DNA from 4 places in the Acetivibrio cellulolyticus CD2 genome. Region 3 is predicted to be linked to each of the others. Evidence: riboswitches for the same ligand, from Rfam matches in the RefSeq annotation. Region 3 holds a riboswitch; each other region holds the start of a gene.
What was found. Region 3 has a riboswitch for cobalamin ahead of ACECE_RS0225890 (ribonucleoside triphosphate reductase). Riboswitches for the same ligand answer to the same signal wherever they lie in the genome.
Positions count from the first base shown of each region.

Region 1: linked by a shared signal. The riboswitch ahead of ACECE_RS0211045 (ABC transporter substrate-binding protein) and the one ahead of ACECE_RS0225890 (ribonucleoside triphosphate reductase) in region 3 are both predicted to bind cobalamin.
Region 2: linked by a shared signal. The riboswitch ahead of ACECE_RS0217450 (anaerobic ribonucleoside triphosphate reductase) and the one ahead of ACECE_RS0225890 (ribonucleoside triphosphate reductase) in region 3 are both predicted to bind cobalamin.
Region 4: linked by a shared signal. The riboswitch ahead of cbiQ (cobalt ECF transporter T component CbiQ) and the one ahead of ACECE_RS0225890 (ribonucleoside triphosphate reductase) in region 3 are both predicted to bind cobalamin.

Region 1 is NZ_JH556653.1:2,050,432-2,059,025, forward strand. It holds gene rho (transcription termination factor Rho) at 1-323, opposite strand, end outside; gene ACECE_RS0211010 (hypothetical protein) at 694-1,353, opposite strand; gene ACECE_RS32590 (hypothetical protein) at 1,674-1,994, opposite strand; gene ACECE_RS32595 (CPBP family intramembrane glutamic endopeptidase) at 2,044-2,472, shown strand; tRNA gene ACECE_RS0211020 (tRNA-Thr) at 2,493-2,568, opposite strand; tRNA gene ACECE_RS0211025 (tRNA-Val) at 2,782-2,857, opposite strand; gene ACECE_RS0211030 (Dph6-related ATP pyrophosphatase) at 3,032-3,691, opposite strand; gene ACECE_RS0211035 (ABC transporter ATP-binding protein) at 3,688-4,452, opposite strand; gene ACECE_RS0211040 (FecCD family ABC transporter permease) at 4,456-5,472, opposite strand; gene ACECE_RS0211045 (ABC transporter substrate-binding protein) at 5,477-6,436, opposite strand; cobalamin riboswitch at 6,550-6,729, opposite strand; gene ACECE_RS0211055 (polysaccharide deacetylase family protein) at 6,852-8,594, opposite strand, start outside.
Region 2 is NZ_JH556658.1:366,819-373,715, forward strand. It holds gene ACECE_RS0217435 (helix-turn-helix transcriptional regulator) at 1-73, opposite strand, end outside; gene ACECE_RS0217440 (hypothetical protein) at 487-1,062, shown strand; gene ACECE_RS0217445 (sigma-70 RNA polymerase sigma factor region 4 domain-containing protein) at 1,385-1,813, shown strand; cobalamin riboswitch at 1,899-2,081, shown strand; gene ACECE_RS0217450 (anaerobic ribonucleoside triphosphate reductase) at 2,235-4,547, shown strand; gene nrdG (anaerobic ribonucleoside-triphosphate reductase activating protein) at 4,673-5,227, shown strand; gene ACECE_RS0217460 (LysR family transcriptional regulator) at 5,286-6,194, shown strand; gene metE (5-methyltetrahydropteroyltriglutamate--homocysteine S-methyltransferase) at 6,303-6,897, shown strand, end outside.
Region 3 is NZ_JH556659.1:1,328,559-1,337,152, forward strand. It holds gene ACECE_RS0225855 (S-methyl-5'-thioadenosine phosphorylase) at 1-389, opposite strand, end outside; gene ACECE_RS0225860 (TraR/DksA C4-type zinc finger protein) at 635-1,276, shown strand; gene ACECE_RS0225865 (hypothetical protein) at 1,285-1,488, shown strand; gene ACECE_RS0225870 (spore coat protein) at 1,557-1,808, opposite strand; gene ACECE_RS0225875 (hypothetical protein) at 1,822-2,007, opposite strand; gene ACECE_RS0225880 (vitamin B12 dependent-methionine synthase activation domain-containing protein) at 2,254-2,898, shown strand; gene ACECE_RS0225885 (homocysteine S-methyltransferase family protein) at 2,891-5,308, shown strand; cobalamin riboswitch at 5,581-5,769, shown strand; gene ACECE_RS0225890 (ribonucleoside triphosphate reductase) at 5,973-8,063, shown strand; gene ACECE_RS0225895 (anaerobic ribonucleoside-triphosphate reductase activating protein) at 8,060-8,594, shown strand, end outside.
Region 4 is NZ_JH556658.1:377,863-386,456, reverse strand. It holds gene hemA (glutamyl-tRNA reductase) at 1-374, opposite strand, end outside; gene ACECE_RS0217520 (cobalt-precorrin 5A hydrolase) at 371-1,408, opposite strand; gene cobM (precorrin-4 C(11)-methyltransferase) at 1,405-2,163, opposite strand; gene cobI (precorrin-2 C(20)-methyltransferase) at 2,166-2,846, opposite strand; gene cbiD (cobalt-precorrin-5B (C(1))-methyltransferase CbiD) at 2,843-4,027, opposite strand; gene ACECE_RS0217500 (energy-coupling factor ABC transporter substrate-binding protein) at 4,058-4,378, opposite strand; gene ACECE_RS0217495 (energy-coupling factor ABC transporter permease) at 4,383-5,129, opposite strand; gene ACECE_RS0217490 (energy-coupling factor ABC transporter ATP-binding protein) at 5,152-6,006, opposite strand; gene cbiQ (cobalt ECF transporter T component CbiQ) at 6,020-6,922, opposite strand; cobalamin riboswitch at 7,036-7,256, opposite strand; cobalamin riboswitch at 7,426-7,607, opposite strand; gene folE (GTP cyclohydrolase I FolE) at 7,701-8,264, opposite strand; gene ACECE_RS0217475 (DUF512 domain-containing protein) at 8,404-8,594, opposite strand, start outside.

The DNA of each region.
Region 1 (8,594 bases), on a different contig from region 3:
CTTCCGCGTTTTGACTTTCTCAGAACTACAGGAGAATCATCTGTGTCTGCAACATTTTCATCTTGCTTGACTTCAATTTGTTTTTCTATGCCTTTTGAATTTTCAACGTCCTCACCTGCAAAATCCACATTATTAGCTTCAGAGGCATTTACAGAATCCTGATCACTTACAGGCATAGCTCCAATTATTTCCCCGTTGCCAGATTTATATATTATTTCGATAAGTTCATTTTTTTTGTATTTGGATAAATTTTTTAGTCCCATCATCTTTGCTATATAGCGCAAATCCTCAAGCGTTTTATCCATAAGATTAATACCTTCCATGTTGCACCACCTTAAAATATAGATTATATATAATTCCACTATTTGGGAGTTCATTCGTTTAGATAACAATCAGTAAAACCTTTATTACAGGAAAGGTTAATACTTCGAGAAGATTCGTAGATTAACTCATAAACAATAGTTATTATATCAATACCCCTAATACTTGTCAATCATAATTTTTACAGTTAAGTAATTTTTATGAACTTCAAAATGTGCAATGTATTGATTATATTGGAGTTTTTAAAAATAAATATTTCATTATTGATGTGAGTTCCAGAATTAACCCTTTTCAACTGTTTAAGGCTCCCCAAAATCGTTATTTTAAAGCTATTATATATTATAATTTAGATTTCACAGAATTATTAAAATATCACTTTTTTCTAATAAGAGACTCAAAAGGCAAATTTCCCAAACCAAGACCCTCATCCAATAATAATATCTGTTTTACTTTTAAGTTTTCCCTTAAATGTTCATTGGTAGAGGCATATAATATTTTGCTGGCAGGGCACTTTTTGCACCTTAAATAAATTTTATCAGATAGCAATAATAATTCAATATCATCATTACCACATTCGCAAAATAAATTACCTTTTTCCGCAATATCATGTATTAAATTGAGCGAATCAAACATAACTTGAGTATTTGTAAAGTAGCTGTCATATCCCAACATATTTATTAATTCGTCAAATTCTTTTTCCAGATTGTCAATTCTTTTTCTAACATCCTTGTCGCTCCCAATAAAGCACTGCTGTATACCTGTCTTTGGGCAATAGAATATACTTACGTCCGGTTTTATGAAGTCTTTTCTCTCTAAAATGTAAACATGGCTCGTCCCACACCCAATACATGGTATAGCAATTTTATAGCTATCGGTGTTTTCTTTGCTTATAACCAGCATTGACCCATTGCAGCGGCAATTAAAAGCTGCTTCTCTTCCAAATGATAATTCAAAAAGTGTAATATTAACGAACTCAAATGTACCACAGGATGAGCATTTATAAGCAATGGTTGTACTGGCATCAATTATCATTATTCCCACCTCTATATAATATAATTCGTGCAGGGAATAAAAAAATCCTCCTTTTCCTCACTGATTTTGTAAAATTAAAAATCCTAATTTTAAAATAAAGGGGTTACTACAGTTTCTCTTACACGAGCTTTTTTAAAACAAAAGACAATTCTAAGTATAGCCACATTAGATTATGGTAAAACATATATGTAATATTTTACTGGAACTAAATTATATAATTTTATATAATTAATAAAAAACTACCTAAAAGTTGAAAGGATGTTATTTGTCATGCATAAATATCTCAAATCATCTGCTCTGGTTTTGTTATACTTATCAATCTATTTTGGAGTCCAGATCCTTGTAACTATTATATTTACAGTAATAAAAACAATTGAATTCTTCGCAAACCATTCAGCAGATCTGTCTATTACAAATGATGCTTTAATGGCTGTACAGCAAGATGTACTTGGCAATACAACTTTAATTGTGATAATTTCCATATTCGTTTCACTACCATTATATACCTTAGCTTCCAAAATTACAAAGGAAAGTTTTATAAAGATTTGCAGTTTTAATAGAATACGTGCCACTGATTCGGCATTAAGCTTAATTACAGGGCTGTCTTTAGCTGTATTTATCATGTTAGTTCTATCATACATAGACTCAATCTATCCTTTAGATAAAATACCTGGCAGCTATGATAATCTAATGGAAAATATAATGGGCGGAAACTTCTATGTTACCTTTTTAGCCGTTGGTATACTGGCTCCTATTATGGAAGAAATAATATTCAGAGGTTTTATTTTGAATGAGCTCAGAAAAATTATGCCTGCTGCAGCAGCAATAATTGTGCAGGCAGTTTTGTTTGGAGTAATACATTTTAATATTGTGCAAAGCTCCTATGCCTTTGTGACGGGAGTAGTTCTGGGTATTGTTTTCGTAGCTACCAAATCCCTGTTTGCTCCAATAATAATACATTTATCATTTAATACCCTTAACGTAATATTGAGTGAAATAACTATAAACCAACAATTAGAACAATACAGCCTGATTATACTAGTCGCTAGCTTTCTGATCTCTTTATCGTCAATATATATTCTATGGGTGAAACAAAAAAACATAAATGGCATTGAGTAATCTCTCAATGCCATTTATGTTGGAGCTGGTGGACGGAATCGAACCCCCGACCTATTGATTACAAGTCAATTGCTCTACCTGCTGAGCTACACCAGCATTTTTACTATATATCGTTCAGGTTCTGTTTGTTTCGCCCTGACACTTTGATAGTATAACAGCAGAATTTATTCATGTCAACACTTTTTGTTAAGAAAATTTGCCCAGCTTTTTACCAGGTATTCTCTTAGGTATTAATGGCTTATACAGTCATATTCCGGAATAAAATAAAACAGCTCTTACTTATCGCAAGAGCTGTTTTATTTAAATTTATGGTGGGCACTATAGGGCTCGAACCTATGACCCCCTGCTTGTAAGGCAGGTGCTCCCCCAGCTGAGCTAAGCGCCCATAAATTTATCACCTAACAGGCAAGTCCTATTATAGCACTAATTACTTAAACAAGTCAATTATATTTTTTTGGAAATTCAAAATTATTAAAATTAAAGTTCCCGGGGCGTTTAGCCCCATTCAACTTTAGAACCCTTTGCTTTAAAGTAATTAAATAAAAATTCTGCTGGAAATTTAAATATTGATGTCTAATAATGTATAGTTTTCAAAAATCATCGCATCATTTATTTTATAATTTACAGGCTCTTTGAACAAAGGGCCATCATATACAAATGTATGGTATTCTCCGTTTTCACCACACATATCTGCACCTGATTCTTTTATTTTATTAACTGTCTCCCTTGTCAACAAACTACCTATAAACTCTGGGGATAGTTTTTTGTTATCAACTACTTTTATTATAGCTTTAAAACCGCTATCAATAAACTCGTATACAAGACTTTCCCTGCTCTCATTCCAAAGCGGAAAATAAGCTTCTATCCCAGCAGCATCACACCTGTCTGTGCACCATGTACGATGTACCTCAAGGTCTATATCACCAAATACACAAACTTCAGCACCGCATTCTTTTGCTTTTTTTAGCGCATTTTCGAAATTAGCGGCATATTCATCCCCTGAAGTCCTAACAAGATTTATTGGAATCCCAATAGAATCCCGAATTTTCATAAGCAATTCATCTGGTACCCCGTGAAACCACGAAACTTTGGCATCTATATTATAAGTCGTAATTAACTCTAAGGGTACCATTCCCTGTTTTATAGCCCTCCATATAGCAAGCATGCTATCTTTTCCGCCACTAAATGACGCAACAAATTTACTTGTATTTTTGCTCATCTGGTCCCCCACATTTTTAATGATTCTTGCATATAACTTTTTATATCCATATGATAAATTTCTTCTAACAATCTCCCATCTGTAAACATATGCGCATCTCCATATAGTGCACCCTTCCCGTCAGCGAGCAGCAATATCTTATCTGCAAAATGCATTGCAAGGTTTATATCATGAAGTACGCCAATTACCGAATGACCGTCCTTTTTTGCCCACTGCTTCAAATATTCTACAAGCTCAATCTGAAACTTCAAATCAAGATGATTTGTCGGTTCGTCCAGTAAAATCAAGCTAGGTTCCTGAGCTAAAGCTTTTGCAAGGAATACTCTCTGAAGTTGTCCACCTGATAGAGTATCTATTTGCCTGTCTTTTAAGTCTATAACTCCGACTTTTTCAAGACAATCAAGTACAAAATCACTGTCAGTTTTTGTTGGCCCTCCAAATATTCCCCCTTTCATATGGAGATACCTCCCCAGCATAACAGTCTCAAATACTGTATATGAGAAATATATTGCCTCGTTCTGCCTTAAAATAGCTATCTTTGAAGCAATTTGTGATCTTTTCATTTTGTTTAGAGGAATACCGGACAGAAAAATTTTGCCTTCACTTTTAATGAGACCTGCAATAGCCTTAAGAAGTGTAGTTTTGCCACAGCCATTAGGGCCAATTATGCAAATTTTTTCACCTTCTCTCACGTCGAAAGATACTCCCTTTAGAACTTCAGTTTCCTCATATCCACATCTGACATTTTCAAGCTTTAACACATTTTATCTCCTCTTTCTCCCCGAAAAATATATGTATGCAAAAAATGGTGCACCAATTAGCGCTGTTACCGCACCAACCGGGAGCTCCGATGGAGAAATTATTGTTCTCGCTATAAGGTCGGCACATACCATAAATGTACCTCCAAATAGTGCCGAAAGCGGAATAACAACCCGATGACTCGAACCGAATAATTTCCTGACAATATGGGGAGCTACAAGATCTATAAATCCGATTATGCCTGTAAAAGAAACTGCACAGCCAGTCAATGCCGACACCAACACGAGCAGAATCCATTTCACTTTAGTAGTTTCAACCCCTGCAGCTTTTGCATGCTCTTCACCGAAAGTCAAAATATCCAATTCCCTTACAAAAAACATTGTCACAATTATCAGCACTATGGCAACCGGCAAAAATAAAATCACATATCTCCAATCTTTCTGTGAGAAACTGCCAAATTGCCACATTATAAGTCTCTGGGCATCTTCCCTGTTCAGCGAAGATATTATTGTAAGCATTGCATTTACAAATAGTGTAAACACCATTCCTGTAAGAATAATAGTATTCGTTTCCATATTTCTATCCACACCAGCAGCAAATCCCATAGCACCTAAAACGGTCAGCAAGCCGCAAATCAGCCCAACTGTCGGAAGAGTGAAAAGCCCAAGCATAGGAATCGTAATGCCTGTTATCATGACAATACCTGCACCAAGGGCAGCACCTGATGAAACACCCAGCGTGTATGATGAAGCAAGTGGATTTTTTAGTGTTGATTGCATTATAGCACCACTGACCGCCAAAGCTGCACCTACCCCAAATGCCATCAGCACTCTTGGAATACGTATATCCCAAATAATAGATGCTGTGATTTTATCGATATTAACAGCCCCACTTGCACCTAACACCTTATTTGTAATTACCGCAAGAATTTCATAAAATGGAATCATAGCGCTGCCTATGGCAACACCCAATATGCAAATAATAATACTTACTACTAATGCTAAAATTATCTTTAATTTCATATTCTTAATATTTGTCGGGATATATTGCCTTTGCAATTTCCTTCATAGCCTTTACGATATTTTGATTTGGCAGCGAACTTGCAGAATTGTCAATGTAATAAACATCTCCGTTCTTCAATGCCTTCATGTTTTCCCATCCTTTTCTTGCCTTAATTTCTTTAACTGGTTCCTTCATATAATTTACATTCGTCAGAATAATATCCGGGTTTTTAGAAACAACAGCTTCGTTGCTCACACTTATCCAGCTTTTCTGATCTGCAAATACATTTTTTGCTCCAACAAGTTCTATAATCTCATTTAAGAAAACTTCCGAACCAAAGCTGTACATATTTGGATCGGCTGCTATTTCAAAATAAACAGTCTTTTTATTATCAATGCTCTTACCCACTTGTGCTATGTTAGCTATTTCCATTTCCATGTTTTCAATTATTTCCTTACCTTTTGCAGAAGTTCCAGTCGCATCTGCGATGAACTTTATATCCGATTTGATTGCCTCAATTGAATTGCTCGTAGGAATTACTACAACACACAAACCTGCATCCTTTAATGCCTTGAACGGTTCTTTTGTACTATCAACCTCACTCATTCCGGAAGTCAAAACCATATCTGGTTTTAAGCTCATCATTTTTTCCAGATCCGGTGCCATCATATCAAATTCAGAAATTCCCTCTTTCAACCCACTGATACCTTTTGCATTTTTATCTATAGCGATTATTTTATCACCTAGTCCAAGTTCTACAATTGTTTCAGTGATGGCCGGTGCCATCGAAATAATTCTATTTACATTCTTCGGAACTACTATATCGTTTCCTGCCGGATCCTTTGTCGGCAAAGTACCGGAAGCGTTGGCAACATTACTTTCCGGCTCAGTTACATTTCTATCTGGAGTATTTGGGTTTTTGCTGCATGATATAAAGCTAAATGCCAAAACAGCAGCTGTTAATAACAATAATATTTTTTTCATTTTTCATTTTTCCTTTCAACACAAAAATTAAACCTCCTGACCAAAGATCAAGAGGTTATGGATATACTAATTTAAATAGCAACACGCCAGCACCCCCTATCGCTCGTAGAGAAATTTGTGCAATGAAATAGGCAGGTCTTCTGACTTAGGTTCAACGATACTGAAGCCTTCCCAGTTTCCCAGTGGCATCTTTTCCAGCATCTCCCCTTTACAGCGGCGGGACCGTACAGGACTTTCACCTGTTTCCCTTTTAATTCGGCTATCAAACCGAAACCAATTATCATCATATTCAACTTTCATAAGCATAACATTTTATAAACAATAATTCAATCCAAAAAATACAGATTATTTCAAAATGCAAGAGCTAGTTCCGATATTCAAAAATAAAGTAAATCATCTAAATTTATTAAAAAAATTATTTATCACTCTCTTTAGCAATCATTTCAACCAGCTTTTCACCGGAAATGTCTTCAGAGACATCTATGCGATTTAAACCATAAAGAGTATAAGGATTGCCCTTTTGAATTTTGCTTACTTTATTGCCAATAACCACAGTGGCTCTATAGCCTAAATCTTTATAAATCTGCTCTGATAAAATGTTGGACAAGCCATATGGATAAGTAAAAACTGTTGGACTTATTTTTAAATTTTCTTCCATACTTTTTACTTCCATTTCATTATCCTTCACAAGAACATTGCAGTAATCTTTAGTAGTTTCATTAGATATTATATCACTACCTCTTCGAGGATACTTATCGGTACTCTCATGCAAATTATAGCTGTGGCTTTGAATATCTATCACACCGGATTGTAACATTTCAAGGGCTTCCTGGTAATTAAAATGTGGTAAAATAGGTTCATTGGAATTTATTCTCTTGTCTCTCCCAACTGACCAACCAATAATGCTTATTGTTGCTTTCATATTTAGTTCCTTAAGAATAGGAAAAGCATAGTCATAGTTACTTTTATAACCATCATCAAAAGTTATTGCAATAGGCTTTTCCGGTAATTTTGCAACTCCATCAACGTATGATATCAAATCTTTGACAAATATAGCTGTATATCCTGCTCTTTTTATTTCCTCCATGTCATTTCTAAATTTTGAAATAGAAACAGTTGCTGAGTTTTTAGACTCATTATCCTTTACAATGTGATGATACATAAGAATAGGAACCTTAACCGTTTCAGTATTTTTTTCAGATAATAAACAGCTTGTAAAGCCATTATTGGGTGTTAGGATTTTGTTGCACAATTCATTAGCATTGTCCTTTGTCATATAAACTCCAAAGTTTTCAGGATAATAAATATCTTTATCATTAAAGATTTTACCCAGCATCATCTGACCTGCTAGATTTCTGAAGTGAACAGAATCATAGAAATAGCGGGGATCCTTACTAATTTCATTATAGCCAGAGAAATTCCAAAAATCAGTTATTCTACTCAGTCTAATCCAGTAATCCTTTACTTTTTCGAGGTTAAATGCATGAAGCTCTGAATCATAGTTAGGAGAGCTTATCACTTTTAAATTAATATCTTTTGCTTTACAATAGTCACTAATCCTTTGAATTGATTCCAAGCATTTATCTGCCTTACTGGTCTGAAATTTATCATAATTTCTGAAAGAGTTGCTTCCAATTTGACTTATATAGTCATTAATATTTGGGATATTTTCAGTATCCCTTTTCGTCTTGTTATAAACACCTGTCTGAGGCAAAAAAACATCATATTTATTGGGCTTATCCATTAAATCTCTTGATATATAAGCTTGTATTTTTTCAAAACTATAGCTAGGATTTAGAGTTAAGTACTTTAAATAAAAATTCATCAATGGCTTTCCCGAAACTTCTGCATGCAATTCCTCTTTTTCATCAGTAGTTTCATTATTGTACTTTTCCAATTCACTTATTCCTAAATTTAGAACTATATTTTTTACCTCATAATGATCTATTAAGTATTTTAATGTTTTTTCAACATGTGCAAGATCTGCACCATACATAAACATATTATAAAACTTTGCATCCTTGTAGTATTTATTTAGCAGTTCCGGTGATATTGAACTAGTTTTTGAGCTTCCAATTATATAAGAATTATATTCATTATGGTGCTCATCAATATATGCAATCTTTCCAGTCCTAGGATTATTAGTAATATTATACCC
Region 2 (6,897 bases), on a different contig from region 3:
AACCAATCATTTTACCTAATTCTTCTTGAGTAAACCCCAACTCTTTACGGAGCTCTCTTATCCTATTCTTCATTTTCATCTCTCCTTGTTTACCATTATAACACATCCAATATATTTTTCAATAAAATAGAGCACTTTTGGTGCAGTTAATCCAGCATAGGACTATAGTACTATATACATTCGCACAATAAGTGCGGTAAAATAATAAAAGAACACATGTTCTGTCAGCGAATAACTTTAGTGTTTATTTAGAGATTGTGAAATATGAGGTGGGTAAATGTTTGAAGTGAATAATATGATAGCTGAAGTATGTGGAACATATCAGCTTGAAAACTAGATGGCAAAGCGTATCGTAATGCCAAAGAACTTCTTAAAGTATATTCAAAAGTGGTTTGGAGCTTAAATTAAAATGTTGAAGATTTAAAAGAAGAAAATAAATCATTTTAATAAAACAAATGTTAATAGGTAAATTCATGGAGGTAAACTATGCGAAAAGAAAGTAAAGTAATGAGGCAATGTACACTTTTTTACAGCGACTTAAATATTGACCGGTCGACAGTTTTACATAAAACAAAATTACTTTTAGAAATATATCGTCCTGTTGTTTGGTCTACTCAAAATCGGTTTAATCAAGTATCTGAAAATGCTGCATGCTACTATAGCAAAAATTTAGAACAGGCATTGGAGTATCTTGAAAATTTTGCACCTGAAATTGAAAGGGATAAGTTTAATCAAAAGGTATACTCTTTTTTTGAAACACATTGGCTGATATCAATAATAGATTCTGCAATGAGTAAAATATTTCAGTATCCTGATAATGGCAAACTGTATCATGAAATACTGGTTAAACAGTACATGACTGTTATTAAGTATTCGGAGCAAGAAATGTTGGAACTATTACATATGGAGCGGAGCACTTATTATGATAAAAAAAGAGAAGCTATTGACCTTTTTGCAATTTGTTTATGGGGCTATACCATTCCAGCAATGAAAGGAATAATTGATGGTCAAGAAGTTGAAGGTATTCCAAGCTTTTTCTATCAATCCTCAAACCCCGACTAAATCCCAACTATGCCCCGAGCCTATTCCTACTGATTTCAAATATACAAGCTGATATACTGGCTATGCTGGTGGATTGTGTTATAAATTGAACAGTATCAACTATCCTCAAATTCTATAAGGGTTTGGGGATTTTTTTATGCATTAATTCAAAGTAAATATGTGGCAAATGAGGCTGGATGCGATTGATTTCACTTCCGGTCTTTTTTTATGCCTGAAATCAGGAGTCGGCAATATGAAAAGATGGGAGCCATACAACAACCATTATCCGTGATTTCCAAGTTTTGTTTATCAGCTATCGAGACAAAATTTTGGAGGTTTTAAGATGGATAATGAAAAGAAGTTTTATTTAAGAGTAGGCCAAATTGTAGAAGAAGTGTCGGAGGAAATCTATAAAGAGTACTACAAAATGCAAAGGAGAGAGCGATATTTAGAAGAACGGGATTTAGCACACGGAAAGTTCTTATATTCGCAGTTTGATAATGTTTATGAAGATGTTTTAGGAGAAGAGCTGCTTAAAGACAGCACTAGAGAAAATGTATGTGATTCTGTAGTTACAAAGGTAATGATAGAAAAACTGAGAAAAAGCCTGGAGCTTCTTAATAAGGAGGAAATAGGGTTAATAATCAACTTATTTTATATGGGCAAAAGTCAACGCCAATTTTCAAGAGAGATCGGTATTCCGGTGATGACGATAAATAGTAGAAAAGAAAGTATTTTAAAGAAGCTTAGAAAATATATGGGCACTAAATAATTACCACAGATAGAATAATGAGGAATTAGATATTTTAAATTGCAAATTGACACAATATATTGTATATGATAATATTTAAACAACAAAATATTGAAGTGATACTGGTGCTGTACATAAAGTACGGCTTAAAAGAGAAACAGGTGAAAATCCTGTACGGTCCCGCCGCTGTAATGGGGAGAATTTTCACAGAGTCCACTGGAGTTATCCGGGAAGGAGTGGAAATTCTATGAACCAGAGTCAGAAGACCTGCCTGTATTATGCACTGCAACTCTACGGACGATAGGGGGGTAAGAAGCTAAAAATAAATTATGTATCGATAGCCTCTTGACACTTTGTCTGGAGGCTTTAATATTCAGCTCTTTCGAAGAAAATGAAAGAGGCAAAAACATTAAACGTAGATTAGAAAGAAGGATGGGTATATATGATAACAAAAATAAAAAAACGCGATGGAAGAGAAGTGCCATTTAATATTGAGAAGATTGCCAATGCTATATTCAAAGCTGCAAGTGCCACAGGAGGACATGATTATGAATCTGCACTCTCGCTAGCAGAAAAAGTTGTTGATTCTATTGAAAAGGAAATGGATAAAAAGGTTCCTTCTGTGGAGGAAATCCAGGATTCAGTTGAGAAAGTTCTGATAGATACTGGCCACGTCCGTACTGCAAAGGCGTTTATCCTATATAGGGCAGATAGGACTCGTGTCCGCGAAATGAATACCCGCCTTATGAAGATTTATGAGGACTTAACCTTCAAGGAAGCAAAAGATAATGATATGAAGCGTGAAAATGCAAACATAGACGGAGATACTGCCATGGGAACGATGCTTAAGTACGGTTCTGAGGGTGCAAAGCAGTTTTATGAAATGTATGTGCTCAAGCCCGAGCATTCTTTGGCACATAAAGAGGGAGATATACATATTCATGACATGGACTTTTTGACGTTGACCACAACCTGCTGCCAGATTGATATAGATAAGCTGTTTCAAAATGGATTTTGTACTGGGCATGGGTATTTGAGGGAGCCAAACGACATTCAGAGTTATTCTGCCCTTGCCTGCATAGCAATACAGTCAAACCAGAATGACCAGCATGGAGGCCAAAGCATACCGAATTTTGATTACAATATGGCCCCTGGAGTATCAAAAACATACATTAAGCTTTACAGGCAAAACCTTGCGAAAGCACTTAGACTTCTTGCAAACATTGATGATGCTGCTAAAAAGGTGAGAACCATATGTGAAACTATCAAGGAAAGGCATGGTATGGTTCCTTCGATAAGCAATCTTGAGAAATATAGTGAGTATGAAGCTGAATTGCTGGCCGAGCTGGTCAAAGATGAGGATATAATTAAAAAGGCACATTCCTTTGCTGTCGAGAGTGCCGAAATAGAGACTGACAGGAGTACATACCAAGCGATGGAGGCTTTTGTGCATAACCTCAATACCATGCACAGCAGGGCAGGAGCACAGATACCCTTCAGCTCAATTAACTATGGTATGGATACATCCCCCGAAGGTAGGCTGGTGATTAAAAATCTGCTGTTGGCAACAGAAGCAGGACTTGGAAATGGAGAGACACCTATTTTTCCTATTCACATATTTAAGGTCAAAGAAGGCATAAATTACAATCCAGGCGAGCCTAACTACGATTTATTTAAATTAGCATGTAGGGTCAGTGCTAAAAGGCTTTTTCCCAATTTCTCCTTTATTGACGCACCTTTCAACCTGAAATATTACAAACCTGGGCATCCAGAAACAGAGATAGCCTATATGGGTTGCCGTACACGTGTTATGGGAAATGTATATGATCCTTCAAGGGAAATTATAAATGGGAGAGGCAATTTAAGTTTTACTACAATTAATCTGCCAAGAATAGCACTAAAGGCTAAAGGAAGTAAAAGTGATTTCCTTATGGAACTTGATAGCAAAATTGACCTTGTAATTAACCAGCTTCTCGAAAGATTTGAAATACAGGCACAAAAAAAGGTTAAGAACTTCCCGTTTCTTATGGGACAGGGGATATGGATAGACTCAGACCAGCTAGGGCCAGAAGATGAAGTAAGAGAGGTTCTAAAACACGGCACCTTGTCAATGGGCTTTATTGGGCTTGCGGAGTGCCTTAAAGCTCTATGCGGCAAGCATCATGGAGAATCAAAAGAGGCCCAGTCACTTGGGCTTGAGATAATAACGCATATGAGAAAACGTATGGATGAAGCAAGTCAGAAATATATGATGAATTTTACGCTTCTTGCAACTCCGGCAGAAGGCCTTTCAGGTCGTTTTATTAAAATGGACAAGGAAATTTTCGGAGAAATTGAAGGTATTACTGACAAGGAGTATTATACAAACAGTTTTCACATACCTGTGTATTATGAAATTGGTATGTTTGATAAAATACGTCTTGAAGCACCGTACCATGAGCTTACAAATGCAGGTCACATTACATACGTTGAGATGGATGGAGATCCGTTACAAAACTTAGAGGCGTTTGAGAAGGTGGTTCGTTGTATGAAAGAGTCAGGTATTGGTTTTGGTGCAATCAATCACCCTGTAGACCGTGACCCACTTTGCGGATACACAGGAATTATCGGTGATGAATGCCCATCATGTGGAAGGGTAGAAGGCGACGAAAAATTTGAGAGGATAAGAAGGATTACCGGTTACCTTGTAGGAACCTTAGAACGCTTTAATGATGCGAAAAAAGCCGAGGTAAGGGACCGTGTAAAGCATTCTTGACAAAATGAATTATCATAACAATAGCTAAGAAATAAGTTACTACTCTGAATAACGAAAAAATTTGATATTCTGGTGATATCAATATAAAATGTTTTTCGTTATTCCTTAGTAAGCGAGGAGAAAATATGGTTGGAAAAATCAGAATTGCCGGAATAGTAAAGGAATCCATTGTTGATGGACCAGGAATAAGGTATGTTGTGTTTGCACAAGGTTGTAAACACAACTGCCCTGGTTGTCATAATCCCGAAACTCATTCTTTTAATGGGGGCATTCTTGTAGAAATTGAAGATTTGATACAGCAAATGAAGCAAAATCCTCTTATTGATGGTATCACCCTAAGTGGAGGTGATCCGTTCGAACAGGCAGAAGGTTTCGGAGAGCTGGCAATAAGGGCTAAAGAGCAAGGGTATAGTGTTATGACTTATACAGGATATACATTTGAGTATATACTGAAAAATATGGAGTCAGTAGAGGGCTGGAGGAAACTCCTTACTAATACAGATATTCTTGTGGATGGCAGATTTGATATAGACAAAAAGAGTCTGGAGTTAAAACATAGAGGATCATACAATCAAAGGATAATTGATGTTAAGCAATCAATTGATTTGACTGATGCAATGTACTACTCTGGAAATGTTTGTGAAGCAGCACCTATTGTGCAATTGCAGCCGGAGTATTAAAAAAATAGGTGTTTATTATTAGAGTAAAGCCTAAATTGTACAAATGAGGTGTACATAAATGACGTTACAGCAGTTGAAATATGCAATAGAAATTGCTAAATGGGGTTCGATAAACATTGCCGCAAAAAAACTATTTATTACTCAGCCCAGTCTCTCCAATGCAATCAGAGAGCTTGAAGAGGAACTGAACATTGTTGTTTTTGAACGTACCAACAGAGGGATAAGTGTTACTGCTGATGGAGTTGAGTTCTTAGGCTATGCAAGACAGGTTATTGAACAGACAGAATTGCTAGAAAAGAGATACTTTAACGCAAAGCCATCACCTCAGCACTTTTCTGTATCGACTCAACATTATGCCTTTGCGGTAAATGCGTTTGTAGACTTGATTAAAGAATACAGTATTGATGAGTATGAATTCAATCTAAGGGAGACAAAAACATATGAAATTATTGAGGATGTTAAAAACCTCCGAAGTGAAATAGGGATTTTATACATCAATGATTTCAATTCAAAGGTTTTAAATAAACTGTTTAAAGAAAACAAACTAAAATTTACAGAGCTGTTTATTGCAAAACCACATGTTTTTATAAGCACAAGTAATCCGCTTTCTAGCCGCAAAAAAGTTACACTTGGGGATTTGGAAGAATACCCGTATTTGTCCTTTGAACAAGGTGAATATAATTCCTTCTATTTCTCAGAAGAGATTTTAAGCACACTTTCCCATAAGAAAAGCATAAGGGTGAGTGATAGGGCGACACTTTTCAACTTGCTGATCGGATTAAACGGCTATACTATTTCAACTGGAGTTATAAGCTCAGACTTGAACGGAACGGATATCATTGCTGTACCTTTAGATATTGACGATCGTATTACAATAGGCTGGATTTCACACAGTAACGTGGCATTAAGCCAGCTTGCCACAAAATACATTGAGGCACTTTACAAAGCGATTCAAGGTATTTACTGACGTTTGCTATAGATTTTTCCTATAATGGGCTATAGTATTTTGGAGTTACTCTATAGGATATATCCTTTGATATAATTGTTTTTAATAATTATGAAAGGATATGATGAAATGAGAAGTTCAATTATTGGTTATCCGCGAATAGGCAAACAGCGTGAGCTGAAATTTAGTATAGAGGGTTATTTTAAAGGAGCTGTGTTCTTAGAAAAGCTTAAGGAAGATGCTTGGAAAATAAGGCGTGAGCAATGGGCTGCATTAGCTGACAGTGGACTTGATTTTATCCCCTCCAATGACTTTTCTTTTTATGATGGAATGCTGGATATGGCGGCTTCATTAAATGCAATTCCAGAAAGCTACAAAGCACTGGAGCTTGACAGCCTGAATACATATTTTGCAATGGCCAGAGGGTATCAAGGAGAAAAGGGCGACGTAAAGGCACTTCCAATGAAAAAGTGGTTTAACACAAATTATCACTATATTGTTCCTGCAATTGATGATGATACTCAAATCAAGCTCAATGGGGAGGACATTTTTGCATATTACAGTGAGGCCCTTGATGCTGGTATTAAAACAAAGCCTGTAATTATTGGGCCCTTTACCTTTCTTAAATTGGCAGATTACAAAGGAAAGAAAAAGCTTAAGGATTTTGTAGCAGATACAGTTACGGCTTACTGTGAAATTATCACAAGGCTGAATGAATTAGGTG
Region 3 (8,594 bases):
TGAGCCGGACTTGGATGCTTTGTCTCAGGACCGTCAAAAAATGTATCCTTACGGCCAGACGTTCTGTCTACAAATTGATCGCACACAACAAAGTCTCCTGGCTTTATTTCAGCCTGAAGGCTTCCTGAAGCTGTAGGTGCTAAAATCTTTTTTACCCCCAGTTGTTTCATAGCATAAATATTTGCTCTGTATGGTATCATATGGGGTGGAAGATGATGTTTTTTGCCGTGGCGTGGCAAAAATGCTATTTTCTTTCCTTCAAAGGTTGCAATTGCAAATTTGTCACTGGGTTTTCCATAAGGTGTATCAATTTCAACTTCTTCTACGTTTTCCAAAAAAGAATAAAAGCCCGAACCGCCAAAAACTCCTATATCGACATTGTATTCCATGATAAACCTCCTATAAAAATTGATGTTTTGTATAAAGATAATGATGTGAAGATTATAACTTCCACTGTTGTTTTTTCTTTAGTATTATTTGATACCAAATAGTCACTTTGAAAAAGTGGAAATAATATTTTTCACTTTCCTTAATTATATTATAAATATTTTTAGTTTCAATTAATTTAAGCATTATTTTGAAATTTTATAACTTGATTGTGTATAAATAATTATGCTTAAGGAGGATACTAGAGATGGATAACATGCAAATGGAATTTTTTAAAAAAATGCTTATGACTCAAGGCAAGGACGTTGAAGGTACGATAAACTCAATGAAAGAACATGGAATTGGAGAGCAGGAGGGGGATGAACCTGACGAACTGTCAAGCTATGATAATCATCCCGCGGAACTTGGAACAGCTCTCTTTGAAGCAGAAATAAACAACGCGCTTAAAGTTCATGAGGAACATTTATTAAAGGATATACATGATGCTTTAGGAAGAATATATGATGGAACTTATGGAAAATGTGCTTTTTGCGGAAAGGAAATTGACAGGGAAAGACTTGAAGCGCTGCCCTATACAAGATTATGTATAGGGTGTGAGACGAGCAAGGCGGTAACCATGGAAAATTTGGACAGACAGAGGCCGGTAGAGGAATTGATATGGGATGCACCACTTGGAAGAAAGTACCTCAATAAAAGAGAAGATGATGAATTTGAAGGCCTTGATCAATTTTTTGATCTTGTTAAATATGGGTCTTCGGATACACCACAGGATATGGGCGGCTACCATGATTATGAAGAGTTTTATACCAATGAAATAGACAGGCAGGGAATTGTAGATGATATGGATAGAGTATCGAATGAAGCTTATAAAAGACAACTTCCCGATTAGAAAAGGAGGTGATTTTATTGGGTGAAAAGGATATATTCATTGAAATTAATAGACTTCTAGAGGATCAAGGTATGGATTTAAGGATAAATGACATGGACGAATTGACAGATTTTCTGGAAGAATATGAGGCGGATGAAAGCGAAGCCAGTGAAGTTTATGAAGAAATTCGCGAATTATATGATCAACTTCTTATGGGAGCAGGTATGTGGTAGGAAGTAAAAAGCAAAAGGCTGAAAAGTGATATTAAATACTTTTCAGCCTTTTTCCATTTCAATAAGTACTACATTGTTCCACTGAATTGGTTTTTAACCTGTGTTATATCATTTGGATTTGCTGGTTGTGCAGGTTGGTAAAAACCTTTTTGTTCCGCCAATTTAAATAAGTCATACTGGAATGTTTCGCAGTTATTTCTGATCTGCTGTATAGCTTGACGGAGCTGTGGATTTTGGGTTTGAGTAATTACGTTTGCATACCCTGTAACGCTGCTGTTAATCTGTGATAATAGGTCATTCACCATTTCTTTTTCTTGCATATTTAATTCCTCCTTAGCTTAAGAATGACAATAATTGTTGTTTAGTGTTTCTTGCATCTTGTGCGGATTTTTGAAACATCTGCTTTATCTGCGGATCTGTGGCTTGTTGAGCATAAGTGTCCAGTTTTTTAGCTGATGTTTCATGAGACCCTATAAGGTGTCTCAAATTTTGAAGTTCCTGTTGGTTTAATTGGTTCATAGATAATCTCCTCCTTATCAGATCGTAGTACTTTTCAAATTCTCAAGCACCATAGTTATTTTCTTTAAATCAACAAAAAATATACAGAAAATATTTAAACAGAAAATAATATTTTCGTCATTTGCTTCACAAAATTCGTCAGATAGGCTATTCCAAAAATCAGAAGTTATATTTTAAGTGGATTGATTTTTTGACATATTAATATATAATAGTTACTACATAGTAAAATACGGGAGATACATAATAATGAATGAAAGCAATAAAATCAAGTATTTTGAGTATATTCCGTCAAAACCAAATGAGAGTATGATTCTTACAAGGCTTGGTTATCAGAAGACCACTACAGTTTTTAGTGATGAATATAAAGAAAAGCTAAATGAGATTATAAAGTCAGGTATTTTACTCTGCAATACCAAGGGTGTTTTCGGAAGATATGAGATTATCGAAAAAAGCGAGAAATATGTGAAGCTGGAAAATGGCGTGGTTTTTGAAAGCGCTAGTCTGGCAAAACTTTTAAATAAAAGTATTGAGGTTGTTTTGATGGCCTCTACTGTTGGTAAGGAGATCACAGATAAAATACATTTTGAAGTTGAAAGCGGAGATGCTTCGCTTGGCGTTATCCTGGATTCTGTAGCATCACAGACTGCGGATGCGGCGCTTAACTGGATGGTTGACTTCATAAATAAATTGATAAGAAGAGAAGGAAAAAGCCTTACCAGGACAAGGTACAGCCCGGGATATGGAGATCTTCCGTTAATAAATCAAAAAAAGATTTTTGACACTTTAGGTCTGGAGAAGCTTGGACTTAATATTACTGAAAGATATATGCTGCTACCTGAAAAATCTGTAATTGCAATAGCTGGAATAGAAGGGATTGATTCTGATGAATAAGATACAATTTTTAGATTATTTAAAAGAGAATATAATGGTTCTTGATGGAGCTACGGGAACTGAACTTCAAAAGAGGGGAATGCCTAAAGGAACATGTCCTGAAAAATGGGCAATTGAAAACCCTGAGGTTATTGTAAACGTGCAAAGGGATTATATAAAAGCAGGATCTAATGCTGTATATACATGCACTTTTGGGGGCAATAGAATAAAACTTGCAGAGTTCGGGCTGGGTGACCAGACTGTAGAGATAAATACAAAGCTGGCAAGACTGGCCAGGGAAGCTGTTGGAGATAACGGTTTTGTTGTAGGAGACCTTGCTCCAACAGGACGTTTTGTCAGACCTTTTGGAGATATGCCTTTTGAGGAGTGTGTTGAAGCATACAAGGAACAGGTTAAAGGCCTTTTAGAAGGTGGAGTGGATTTCTTTGTCATTGAGACTATGATGGATATACAGGAGGCGAGAGCTGCGCTTCTGGCAGTTAAGGAAAGCTGCGATCTGCCCGTATGTGTAAGTATGACGTTTGATGAAAACGGACAGACGCTGACAGGTACGGACCCAATAACTGCATTAATAACTTTGCAAAGTCTTGGCGCTGATGCTGTAGGCTGCAATTGCTCAACCGGTCCTAAAGACATGATTAAGATCATTAAAGCAATGAAGCCCTATGCAAAGGTTCCATTGTTGGCAAAACCAAATGCCGGACTGCCAAAGCTGATTGATGGTAAAACTGTTTTTGATATGGGGCCGGAAGAATACGGGACATATGTAGAAGAGTTTCTTAATAGCGGAGTTAACCTTCTTGGTGGATGCTGTGGCACTTCGCCTTTGTATATTGAGCAGATACGTAAAAACATAAATGGTGCAAAGCCTATTGAAATTATAGCAGAAAAAATAAGTGCGGTTACATCTGCAAGAAGAACAGTTTTTACAGGATTTGGTGAGCCAACTGTTGTGGTAGGTGAAAGAATTAATCCTACCGGCAAGAAGAAGCTTCAGGAAGAGCTAAGGGATGGAAAAACCTCTGAGGTCAGGAGGTTTGCAGTAGAGCAGTTGGAAAAAGGTGCAAATGTACTTGATGTCAATGTTGGGATGCCAGCGATAGACGAGAGGGAGACAATGGTTAAAATAGTCGAGCTTCTTGTGCCTATGGTTGATGCCCCGCTGTGCCTTGATTCATCTTCGCCGGAAGTACTTGAAGCTGCTCTTAGAATATATCCCGGCAGGGCTTTGATCAATTCGATATCTGCTGAAAAAGCAAAATTGGAAAAGCTATTGCCTGTAGCTGCAAAGTATGGAGCTATGTTTATCCTTCTTCCGTTAAGTGATGAAGGAGTACCTGCAACTGCCGAGGAAAGATATGAGGTTATTAACAGGGTATATGATATAGCTTCGAAGTATGGATATGGAAAGAACGATATAGTAGTGGATGGTCTCGTTATGACGGTTTCTTCGGATCAGAAGGCTGCCATTGAGACTTTAAAGGTAATAGATTGGTGTACGAACACTTTCGGATGCGGTACTATTTTAGGCCTTTCAAATGTATCATTTGGCTTACCGGAAAGGAACTGGGTAAACAGTGCTTTTCTTGCTATGGCGATGGGAAGAGGACTAACAATGGCTATAATGAACCCTTCAAGTGATATTCTTATGAGTATCAAAATGGCGGGAGACGTTCTTACGGCAAAAGACAAAAACAGCTTAAGATATATTGAGTATTTCGGCAAAAGTTCTCAAACCAAACCTGCTGAAGCTGTAAAAAAGGCAGAACAAAGCTCAAATCAGAAGATTTACGAGGCTGTTGTAAGAGGAGACAGGGAAAATGTAAGAGCTTATATAGAAGCAGGACTAAAAGAAGGACTAGAACCTTCATATGTGGTAGATAGTTGCTTGATTCCGGCTATCACTCATGTTGGTGACCTCTATGACAAAAAGGAATATTTTTTACCACAGCTTATTCAAAGTGCTGAGACTATGAAGGAAGCTTTCGGATATATTGAGCCTATGCTTAAGAAAGACTGCAATGGAGAAAATGCTAAAGCCGGAATTGTTATTGCAACTGTTAAGGGTGATATACACGACATTGGTAAGAACATTGTAGGGTTGATGTTAAAGAACTATGGATTTGAAGTTTATGACCTTGGAAAGGACGTTACAGCTGAAGACATAATAAGTGCTGCAAAAGAGAAAAATGTACGTATAATCGGGTTATCAGCTCTGATGACTACAACAATGATGGAGATGAAAACAGTAATAGAACTGGCTAAAAAAGAAGGCTTAAGTACAAAGTTTATGGTGGGTGGAGCTGTTGTAACCGACAGCTTTGCGAAAGAAATAGGGGCGGACGGCTATTCGGAAGATGCTTATAGTGCTGTAAAGCTTGCCAATAAACTTTTGGAATGCAATAAATAATTCTGTTGAATTCTTGGTAAAGACATATTTTTTCTATATTGAACGCACAAAAAGTTTACATCAGAAATTGTGCGTTCAATATTTTACTCCTTGCTTTTTGATTTTGGAATAATTCTTGCTTTCTTCAATGAATAAAAATCTATGGGGCATTTAGCCCCTATCGATTTTAGGACATTTGTTTCGCAAATTCCTTGAATAAAAAATATAATTTTTCAAAAAATAATTTCAAACGTTGACACTATATATTGTGTGTGGTAAAATTAGCTATAACAAAATATAGTTAAAACATAGGTGACCAAAAACATTTGGTTGAAAAGGGAAGCAGGTGAGATTCCTGTGCGGTCCCGCCGCTGTAATGAGGAGTTGTTTCATTGATACCACTGGTTGAGCAACATTAACTGGGAAGGGATGAAACACCGATGATTCTAAGTCAGAAGACCTGCCTTTGTACCACGCCTTTAACTCTACGGATGATAGGGGGTGTATGGATTCGATTTTCAAATTGGCCTTAATCAAGGCTTTTCAAGTTTTCATATCTTATTATCTATTTTGGGGATAAAAGCGTATTTTTGTGAAACCAGTATCATTTAGTACACTTGATTTCATTGTGTTTAATATAAATTGTCCCAGCTACACCAGAAAAATAAAAATAGGAGATGTTCTAATGATTAAAACAATTATTAAAAGGAACGGAAGAGAAGAAAAATTTCAGCCGGAGAAAATTACATGGGCAATTTTCAAGGCTGCATCAGCATGTGGAGGAGACGATTTTACTAAAGCGGAAGGCATTTGCAGGCAGGTTATGGATTTGGCTGAGCTTACATATAAAGATACGACACCAACAGTAGAAGAAATACAGGATACTGTTGAGAAGGTTTTAATAGAAAACGGTCATGCTAAAACAGCGAAGGCTTTTATATTATACAGGGAAAAGAGAAAAAGTGCCAGGGATCTTAATGCTCTTGTAGGAGCAACAATAGATATGTTTTCGGACTATCTTGGAGACAGGGATTGGAATATAAAAGAGAATGCCAATACCCAGAAAAGTGTCAATGGCCTTAATAACTATGTAAGAGAGACCTTTACCAAAAAGTACTGGCTGCATGAGATATACCCTTCTGAAGTCCGGGAAGCACACGAAAATGGTGACTGCCATATTCATGATCTGGGCTTTTTCGGTCCGTATTGTGCCGGGTGGGACTTAAGACAGCTTTTACTTGATGGATTCGGCGGGGTTGAAGGAAAAGTAGAGAGCAAACCGGCCAAGCATCTAAGGTCGTTTTTAGGCCAAATCGTAAACTCGACTTTCACTACACAGGGTGAAACAGCCGGGGCTCAAGCATGGTCCAGCATTGATACGTATTGTGCGCCATTTATACGTTATGATAATATGACCTATGATCAGGTAAGACAGTGCCTTCAAGAATTTATATTTAATATAAATGTTCCTACAAGAGTAGGGTTTCAGTGTCCTTTTTCCAATTTGACCTTTGATATAACTGTGCCATCCACACTCAAAGATGAACCGGTTATAATTGGAGGAAGTTACATGGATGAAAGTTACAAGGATTTTCAGAAGGAAATGGACATTTTCAACAGGGCATTTTGTGATGTAATGTTAGAGGGAGATTCAAAGGGCAGAGTATTTACTTTCCCGATTCCTACTATTAATATCACAAAAAGTTTTGACTGGAACAATCCTGTAGTTGATGAATTTATGAAAATAACTTGCAAATACGGCATTCCTTACTTTGCAAATTATGTAAATTCGGATCTTTCTCCGGAAGATGCTGTTTCAATGTGCTGCCGTCTGAGACTTGATACGACTGAACTGAGGAAAAGGGGCGGAGGTTTGTTTGGAAGTAATCCGCTTACAGGTTCGGTAGGAGTCTTTACAATAAACCTTGCTAGAATCGGATACCTTTCAAAGTCAGAAAGTGAGTTTAAAGCAAGGCTATGGAAGATTGCAAATATAGGAAAGACATCTTTGGAGATTAAAAGAAAAATTATAGAACAGCAATCGGAAAAAGGCTTGTACCCTTATTCCACGCATTATTTAAGACATGTTAAGCAAAGAACAGATGAATTTTGGTACAACCATTTCAATACAATCGGTATTATTGGGATGAATGAAGCACTGTTGAATTTTATGAATAAGGATATAACTACAAAAGAAGGTCAGGCGTTTTCAATTGAAATAATGAATTACCTTAGAGAAGTACTTGTAGATTTCCAAAATGAGACCGGGCATTTTTACAATCTCGAAGCTACTCCGGCAGAAGGTACTTCTTACAGACTTGCTCAACTTGACAAAAAGAAGTATCCAAACATTATCACAGCCGGAAAAGATACGCCATACTATACAAATTCGACGCAGCTTCCGGTTGAATATACTGATGACATATTTGAAGCATTAGAACTCCAGGATGAACTCCAATCGCTCTATACAGGCGGAACAGTCCAGCATTTGTATCTTGGCGAAAGCATAGAGGATATTGAAGTTTGCAAAAAGCTTATTCAAAAGGTATTTGTAAATTATAAAATGCCATATATATCTATAACACCAACATTCAGTATATGCGCAGACCATGGTTATATAAAAGGTGAGCATTATACCTGCCCTGAATGTGGAGCAAATACGGAAGTATGGTCAAGGGTAACAGGATATTTAAGGCCTGTAGCTAACTTTAACATCGGAAAGAAAGAAGAATATACAGGTAGAAAGAAATTTGTATTGGCGGAGAAGATATCATGAGAATAGCCGGATTACAAAAGAATTCCTTTGTAGATTATCCGGGTAAGATGTGTGCTGTTCTTTTTACTCCCGGCTGCAATATGGATTGTTTCTATTGCCATAATAGGGCTTTGGTAGAAGGTGGACATGAAAATATAACTGATGCAGACGAAGTTTTATCATTTTTAGAAAAAAGAAAGGGGTTCCTTGAAGGAGTTGTTGTGAGCGGGGGAGAGCCGACACTCCAAAAGGGGCTCCTGCCCTTTTTAAAAGATGTAAAAAGGCTGGGATACTCAATAAAACTTGACACAAACGGAACTAATCCGGATGTGGTTGAGAATGTTTTGCATAAAGGACTTATTGACTATATTGCAATGGATTTTAAGGCACCGTATGAGAAATATAATGAGATCTGCAGAACGGAAGTTGATATTGGAAATGTTATGAGAAGTGTGGATTTATTGATCAACAGCGGCATAGATTATGAGTTCAGAACAACTCTTGCACCCGGACTTGATTCTAAGGATATCGTAGAGATTGCGGAGGAAATAA
Region 4 (8,594 bases), on a different contig from region 3:
ATACAAATAGCACCCTTTACCTGAGTAATGATCTGGTCTTCTCCAAAAATCATTGAGTGTATGCCGCAGGCCAGCTCGAAAAGATAAACCACTGCGGCTTCTCCATTCTTTATGTAAAAATACTTTTTAATTTCATCTTCATTGAGCTCTGCTGCATCACAGAATATTCCAACCGGATCGATATTCTCACATTGGTCATATGAAAAATAAACTTCGGTACGGTTACAAGTTGATACCATTGCTACCCCGGAAACACTGCTTTTTTCTTTCATCCTTGTAAGCAGCTTTCTTATTTCGCCCGGCACAAAGCCTACTTTCTCTCTGATTTCAACACTGGCACAGTGGTAATCTATCCCCGCCATGATTATATTCAAAAGCTACACCTCCAGCTTTTAACTGCAACCGCAATTGTAATACCTCTCTCAACTGTTTTCCTGAGGACAAACTCTCCGGCATCACTTGCAAGATACGCCGCTCTCTCACATACATTATCTACTCCGGTAACGCTTCGTACAAATTCTGACGCAGTAAAATCTCCCTTTACCTTAGAAAGCTCCTCACTATTATATACTTTAAGCTCATAGCGGTATTTTTCACATAAATAGGTAATAGCATTTTCTTCTTTCTTTATGTCGATTGTTGCAACACTTTTTACTAAACATGGTAAAATACTCAGTTTGGACAATGTTTCTAAAAAAACTTCTTCCAAAATGCCCTTTTCAGTTCCTTTTCGGCAACCTATCCCCACAATGAACTGTCTAGGTCTCATAAATAATGTGTTTTGAAAAGGAAGAGTATTCCGCTTGCTGCCTGTGGAGTTATAAATATAAATTCCTGCATCGGCATTCTCATTTGTTAAAAAAATGGGCAACCCTCCGTCTACAGGAAAGTCGCAGTAAAATCCCATTTTCTGACCATTTAATATAGCTGATGATATATGCTTAATGTTTTCAATATTATCAATATGAAGATCATGTTTTTTAGCCCATATATCCACAGAAAACACATTATTAATATCAGTTGCAGTTGTGATTACAGCCTTCCCCTCTAATAATTCTGCAAGGTCTATCGCCAACTCATTTGCACCCCCCAGATGTCCTGATAAAATAGGTATAACATGTTCTCCTAATTCATCTACTACTATAACTGCTGGGTCTTGAGCCTTTGATATTATAAATGGTGCTATAGCTCTAACAGCTATACCTATAGCTCCAACAAAAACAATTGCACTGCTTGTTTCAAATGCTTTTTTTGTAAAGTCATAAAGATTGTTTTCAAGAAGGTTCAAATCATGGCAATTGCACTTTGAGAAGCCTGTTGTCTGATGACCTTTTTCTCTCAAGCAGTTAGTTAACTTCAAGCAAATATTTGCTCCTTTTTTTGTAAAAGCAACCAAGGTTATTTTCATTCCTGCTTCGCCTTCCTGAATTCATGAGTAAAACTGCTGTCATACAGTTTCGAGCGACCATATTCACAGGATAGAAAATCTCCAACCAGTATCAGTGCCGTTTTAGATATGTTATTCTCCATAGCACTTTTATGAAGATTTTCAACCGTTGTGCGTATTATTTTCTGGTCGGGCCAGGTTGCCTTGTAAACAATGGCGGCTGGCGTTTCAGCTTTATAACCACCCTCAACAAGCTTTTTACTTAACGGTTCAATCATGGATGAGGTTAAAAACAACACCATGGATGCTTTATGAGAAGCAAGCTTGACAATATCCTCGTCCGGTGGCACAGGTGTTCTGCCTTCCATCCTTGAAAGTACCACCGTCTGGCTTATATCCGGCAAAGTATATTCGGCATTTAATACTGATGCAGCTCCGCAAAATGAGCTAACACCAGGGACTACACAATACTCAATATTATTTTTATCCAACAGATCCATCTGCTCTCTGATTGCTCCGTAAATACTTGGATCACCTGTGTGTAGCCTTACAACTATCTTATCCTGGGCATCAAATTTAACAATAACTTCTACAACCTCTTCCAACGTCATGGAAGCACTGTTATAAATCTTGCAGCCAGTTTTTGTATAAGAAAGCAACTCAGGGTTTACCAGGGAACCTGCATATATAACAACATCCGCCTTCTTTAAAAGCTCGCATCCCCTCACAGTAATCAAATCAACAGCCCCAGGCCCTGCACCAATAAAATAAACCATGTTTAATCTCCTTTAACTACAATTATCGAAAAATAACTGCTATTCTCATTCAAGTTCTCAAGATCATCATAAATTTTCTCGTTTTCCATATAGCAGCATTCCACCATTTTGGCATTGCTGAGCAGATTATGTTTTTTTAACTTATCCTTAATATTTAAAATGCTTTTCCCGCTTTTCATAAGCACCTTGTTTCCATCTAAAGCAAGAAGCTTGTCCACACCCTCATAAGAAGCAGGAATAATGTGAAGTGCCTCCTTTCCGTCACACAGTGAAATTCCCAGCTTTGCAGCTGCTGCACAAAAGGACGGGATTCCATTTATAATTCTTGCTTGATAACCTTTCTCAATCACCAGCCTGTGTACGTAGATATATGTCGAATAGATTGTAGGGTCACCCAATGTAATAAAAGCCAGATTCAAACCTTTATCCAGTTGGGCACAAATCAATTCAGCACTGTTTCTATGACTCTCCTGTAAACTTGCTGCATCTCTTGTCATCGGCATACTGCAATACATTAGCTTCTTGCCTTCAATGTATTCACTCACAATATTTAAAGCAGTTTTTTCCCCTCCTGTGTCAGGGACCACAATCATATCAGCATTCTTTAAAGTCTCTACCGCCAGTATTGTGAGTAATTTTTTATCTCCCGGCCCAACTCCTACTCCATAAAGTATTCCTTTCAAAGCTTTGTCTCCTTTAACTCATTAATCAATATTGCCGCATTATCCGTCTGCATAAGTACACCAATCTCATTAGAAAATACAACTACCTCTATTTGCATTTTGTTCATGACACGATAATTTAAATGAAATATAATCTTTTTTAATATGCTTTCATATACTTTTTGAGACAAACTCTGAAGCGTTAAAATATCATGTATCTCATTAGTTGTCTTTGCATTCATAACTTTTTCAACGGTTTCCCTATTTGCACCCATCAAAGCACAGTGAGCTGCAAATATTTCATTGCGGCAGTCAGCAATTTTTGAATGGGTATTCATGACCCCTGCTGCAATTTTAACAAGCTTGCCTATGTGCCCAACCAACAGAAGCTTTTCAAATCCCAGATAAAGTGCATGATCTAAGGCCTCGCCTATATAATTGGAGCATTTGACAGCACTGTTTATATCAATTCCCAAATGTTCTCTGGCAAAATCAAGTCCATAATTGCCCGGTGCAACAAACGACACCTTTTGCCCGTTTTGCTTCTTTATTCCCAATTCAAGTTTGATTGTTTCAATCAAGGAGCTTTCGCTCATGGGCTCTACAATACCCGTAGTTCCCAAAATTGAAATTCCGCCCATAATTCCAAGTCTTTCGTTAAAGGTTTTCTTTGCTATTTCCTGTCCTTGTGGTACAAATATTTCTACTTCAAAACCACCTTCATATCCATACAGTTGAGCAACTTCTAAAAGAGCCGTTGCTATCATTTTTTTAGGCCCGGGGTTGATGGCTGCTTCACCTACTTTGCATGGTAAGCCTGCCCCAGTTACTTTACCGACACCAACCCCTCCATCAATAATTATGTTGCTTTGGGTTTTTCTTACTTTTGCATATATTTTAATCCCATCAGTTATGTCAGGGTCATCTCCAGCATCCTTTATAACACAACAACTTGCGGCTTTGTCATTGATTACAATATCTCCAATTTCCAGGTCAAGCTCTCCCCCATTCGGAAGTAGCAATTTGACTTGTTTGACTTCACGCTTTTCCAGCAACATAATAGCACTAGCCTTTGCAGCCGCAGCAGCACAACTTCCGGTAGTATATCCCAACCGTAGTTTTTTCCCTGACTTAACCATATATTCTCTTTGTTTTTCGCTGTCAACACTTTTGTCTTTTATATCCTTTTGTGATATGCTCATACTCTCTCCCAACAAAGCAGCATAAAATCTTTATCTTGCTGTATTCTCATCTTCCTTCTTTTTTCTTTCTACAAATCTTCCCATCAAGAAAGCGATTATACCAACGCCAATTCCTGTTTGGACACAGAAGAAGAAGCTTTCCATTTCGCTCGGCAGCTCTCCTCCGATCCATGTTTCCATAAGAGGCGTAAACCAAGGCTTATATTCACCACCTGTAATCTGGTTGACCATATCGCTGCCTGCGGAGTCAGATCCGCCAAACTGTGCACCCTTTAAGGTGAATAACGGCACCAGTGCAATCAATATTACAATGACTAATAAAATAATAACTGTGCTTCTCTTATTTTTCATTTTCTCACGCCTCCTTTGCAAATCCAATATCTGTTAACTCTGACTTTGCGTACGTTTCAAGACCCATTATGATAAGAACAGTCAAAATGCCTTCAACGATAGCAAGAGGCAACTGTGTCGGTGCAAAAACCGTCAGGAATTTAACCACTGAAGCAGCGACGCCACCCTGAGCTGACGGATAGGCGAGTGCCAGCTGAACGCTGGTGACACAGTAGGTGAATAGATCACCGATAAACGCTGCGAGGAAAACCCCAACAAATTTGTTGACCTTCAGTGCTTTGCACAGCTTGTAGATACCGAGCGAAACAAGCGGACCCGCTATGCCCATGGAAAACGTATTGGCACCAAGGCTTGTGAGACCTCCATGTGCGAGTAGGATAGCCTGAAAGATCAGCACAATAAGCCCTAAGATACTGGTAGCACTTGCACCGAATAAGATTGCACCTAACCCCGTTCCTGTCATATGTGAACAGCTTCCCGTTACAGATGGAATCTTTAGAGACGAAATAACAAAAACAAATGCTCCGGCCATGGCAAGAATCGTAATTGATTTACGATGTTCTGTTAAGGTTTTCTTAATGGAAAACCAACCCGCTACCAAAAACGGGATAGATAAAACACCCCACATAATACAGAACTTTGGAGGTAAGTAGCCCTCCATGATGTGCATTGCACTACCGGTTGGTATGATCCCAAAAATAATTGCAATGGCAACAGAAATAGTAATCATAATCTTTTTATTATTTTTCATATAATCCTCCTTGTTTGTAATTTTAGCTCAAATCATCTGAAATCAAATAGTTATTGTCCAATACATCTTTTAATTCCTGCGTTTTTTTTGGATATGCCTGCGTGTCTGGTAGAATCTTTTTTCTCACAAGCATATCATAGACATCCAGCATGACTGGCTTTTTCAAATTTGCCTGTTTTAAAATCTCCGAATTACAAAATATCTCAAGCGGCGTTCCGTCGGCAATGATTTTCCCGCTACAGAAAACAAGAACGCGTTCAGCCCACCTATAAGTGAAATCCACATCATGGGTGGAAATCATTACGGTCTTATCCTCACCCCCCAACTTTTGCAAAACTTCCTCCAGCATCATGGCGTTCATGGGGTCCAGTGATGATGTCGGTTCGTCAAAAATCATCACCTCTGGTTCCATCGCCACAATATCGGCAATACTTACACGTTTCTTTTCCCCTCCGCTCAAATAGTGCGGCGGTCGATCCTCGAACCCCGAGAGGTTCATATAGGCCAGTGCTTTGTTTACCTGATTTATCACTACCTCCTTCGGAAGCTTTAAATTCATCGGACCGAAGCTCACTTCCGCCCGGACCGTTGAAGCAATAATCTGGTTGTCCGCATCTTGAAAGACTATTCCGACGTTTTTACGCAGCTCGTTCAAATTCTTTTTGCTGACGGGAATCCCCCTAAAAATGATGTTTCCGTGCGTTGGGGCATAGACACCGTTAATATTCAGGAAAAATGTAGATTTTCCTGAACCATTAGCCCCGATGACGGCAATTTTCTCACCTTCGTATATTTCAACGCTGACACCTTCCAGTGCGGCCTTTCCATTCCCATATACATAGTGGAGATTCTCCACTTTTAAAACTGTATTCTTCATAAAAGTCCTCCGTTTATCTTGTCAGGTACCACAGCAGAAGCAAATACATTATATATACCGTCGCCAAAATAATCAGCTTGATTTCCGCTTTTTTATCTTCCTCAAGGAACCTCAACTCTCCATCATAGCATCTGGCCTCCATCGCGTCATAATAAGCATCTGCCTTTTTCAACGATAAGACGAGCATATTGCTCGCGCCGTTGCCAAACGTATAACAAGAGGTTCTAAAATCACGATATCCCAAACGGGATTCTGCTGCGTTTTTCATCCTGGCGAATACATCCAGCAAAATAAAAATATACCGGTATATCATATTCATCAGATCAATAAAATCATTTGGCAAACGTGTTTTCCTCATTACAGAAATAATTTCAGAGGATGGGGTTGTCAAAATCATCAACTGCAGAGCACTAATTGCCGCAATGATCTTAAGCATCAGAAAAACACCGCCCTTAAGCATTGCCTTCGTGGTATATAGATAACCCAATCCGAAATACAAGCGGTATTCACCCACAGGCTGACCAGAAAAATCAACAACAATGGCCAGAATGCTGAGCAGAATAAATGCCAGTGGTACAGTCAGTATTGACAAATAATCATGGAACCCAAGTCCACCAACCTTAATGACCAGATAGGCCATTGAAAAAATCACAACAATTGAAACATAAACATTGTTCAGTAGTATGCACAAAATAATTGTCAATATTGATAGAATGACCTTTAATGTGGCATTCCATTGTCTGATTTTAGAGGAATAAGCGAAATAATCAATGGAAATCAACGCTCCGTGTTTATGTCTGATACCGTGCCGGTGTTCATGTGCACTGCCGACATGCCTGTGCCTGTCCCGATGCTTCACCTCATATATAATTACGGGCAGAAGTATCATAGTACATAAGACAATCCATTTTTCCACCTCTCGAATTCCCCCCTTCCTCAAGTCATTTGGATAAAATATAAAAACGGCCATAACAATTATATATTGTTACAGCCGTATTTCTGTAAAAATTCAGTCCCTCCACCGATCAGTGGGTAAGTCAAATTCAAGCAGGTCTTCTGACTTACACTTATAGGAATATTTCTCCTGCAGCATATGCTCTGCCTTCCCAGTTTCCCAGTGACCGACTTTCATCGACGAGCATACGCTTAAGTGCTTACAGCGGCGGTTCCGTTCGGGATTTGCACCCGATTCCCCTATCCTTTCTCCAAGGCCATACGCCTAGGAGAACACTTAAAATAGTATTTGATTTTTAGCAATATTCATGTTAACATTTTTACTCTTCATTCTGATTAATTCTTAACAAATAATTATGTTCTTATACAAATTAAAAAACCTCTCAACTTAAATAGTCAAGAGGTCATGTATATACAAATAATTCAGTGTAAGCATACACAGCACCCCCTATCGCTCGTAGAGTAATTGGTGTAACAAAACAGGCAGGTCTTCTGGCTCAAGCATCATCATTCTCCAAACCTTCCCAGTTTCCCAGTGGCATAAATGGAGAACTCCACTTTTACAGCGGCGTGACCGCGCGGGCTTTACCCGACTTTCCTTTTCACCTATTTAGAACTGTATAGGCACCTGTTTTATATATTTAGTTTTCAACCAACTTATATAATATACTAGAGGCTCAGTTTTATCAATATATTTTTAAGCTTTATCTTACATTAGAGAACTTTGATTCACAAAGATATTACTTTCCATTTATAAGTGCCATTAACTCTGATCTGGTTCTTGCATCAGTTTTTATATTTCCTCTTAGAGCTGATGTAATAGTTTTAGATCCTGGCTTCTTTATCCCCCTCATTGTCATACATAGATGTTCTGCTTCAACTACAACAGCAACTCCCAGTGGAGTAAGCGTATCCATAAGAATATCAGCAACTTCTCTTGTAATCCTTTCCTGAAGTTGCGGTTTTTTTGCAACAATATCTACAATTCTTGCAAGCTTGCTAATTCCTATGACCTTACCATTCCTAGGTATATAAGCCACATGGGCAACCCCTACAAAAGGTAAAAGATGATGTTCACAAACAGAATATAATGGTATATCTCTTATCATTACCATTTCTTCATGGTTATCCTCATGAAATATTTTTACCAGTTGTTTAGGGTCATTATAAAGCCCTGCAAAAATTTCTGTATACATATTTGCAACACGTTCCGGTGTTTCTACAAGTCCTTCTCTGTCCGGGTTTTCTCCAATAGCAATAAGAATTTCTGTAATAGCTTTTTTCACACGTTCTTTATCTATCATAATTTTTCACTCCATTTTTAGCAAATAAATATCGGTTTTAGATTTCAATGCAACTCCATCACCGACACCTTTATAATTTAATTTAATTTATTTTATTATTAAACGCATAGTATATTAGGAGTAATTCCCTGTCTCCTGATTAAATATGATCATTAATAAGCTCTATTAAATCTTCACCTGTACAATCACATATTAATATCTTTTTCCCAAAATGCTTTTCGAGGTCATCGGTAGTAACGTCATCCAGCATTATATTTTCTCCGGCTTTAAACATATTCCTTGGCATTATTATATAATCTAAAACACTATCAACTTGAATTTGTTTCATAA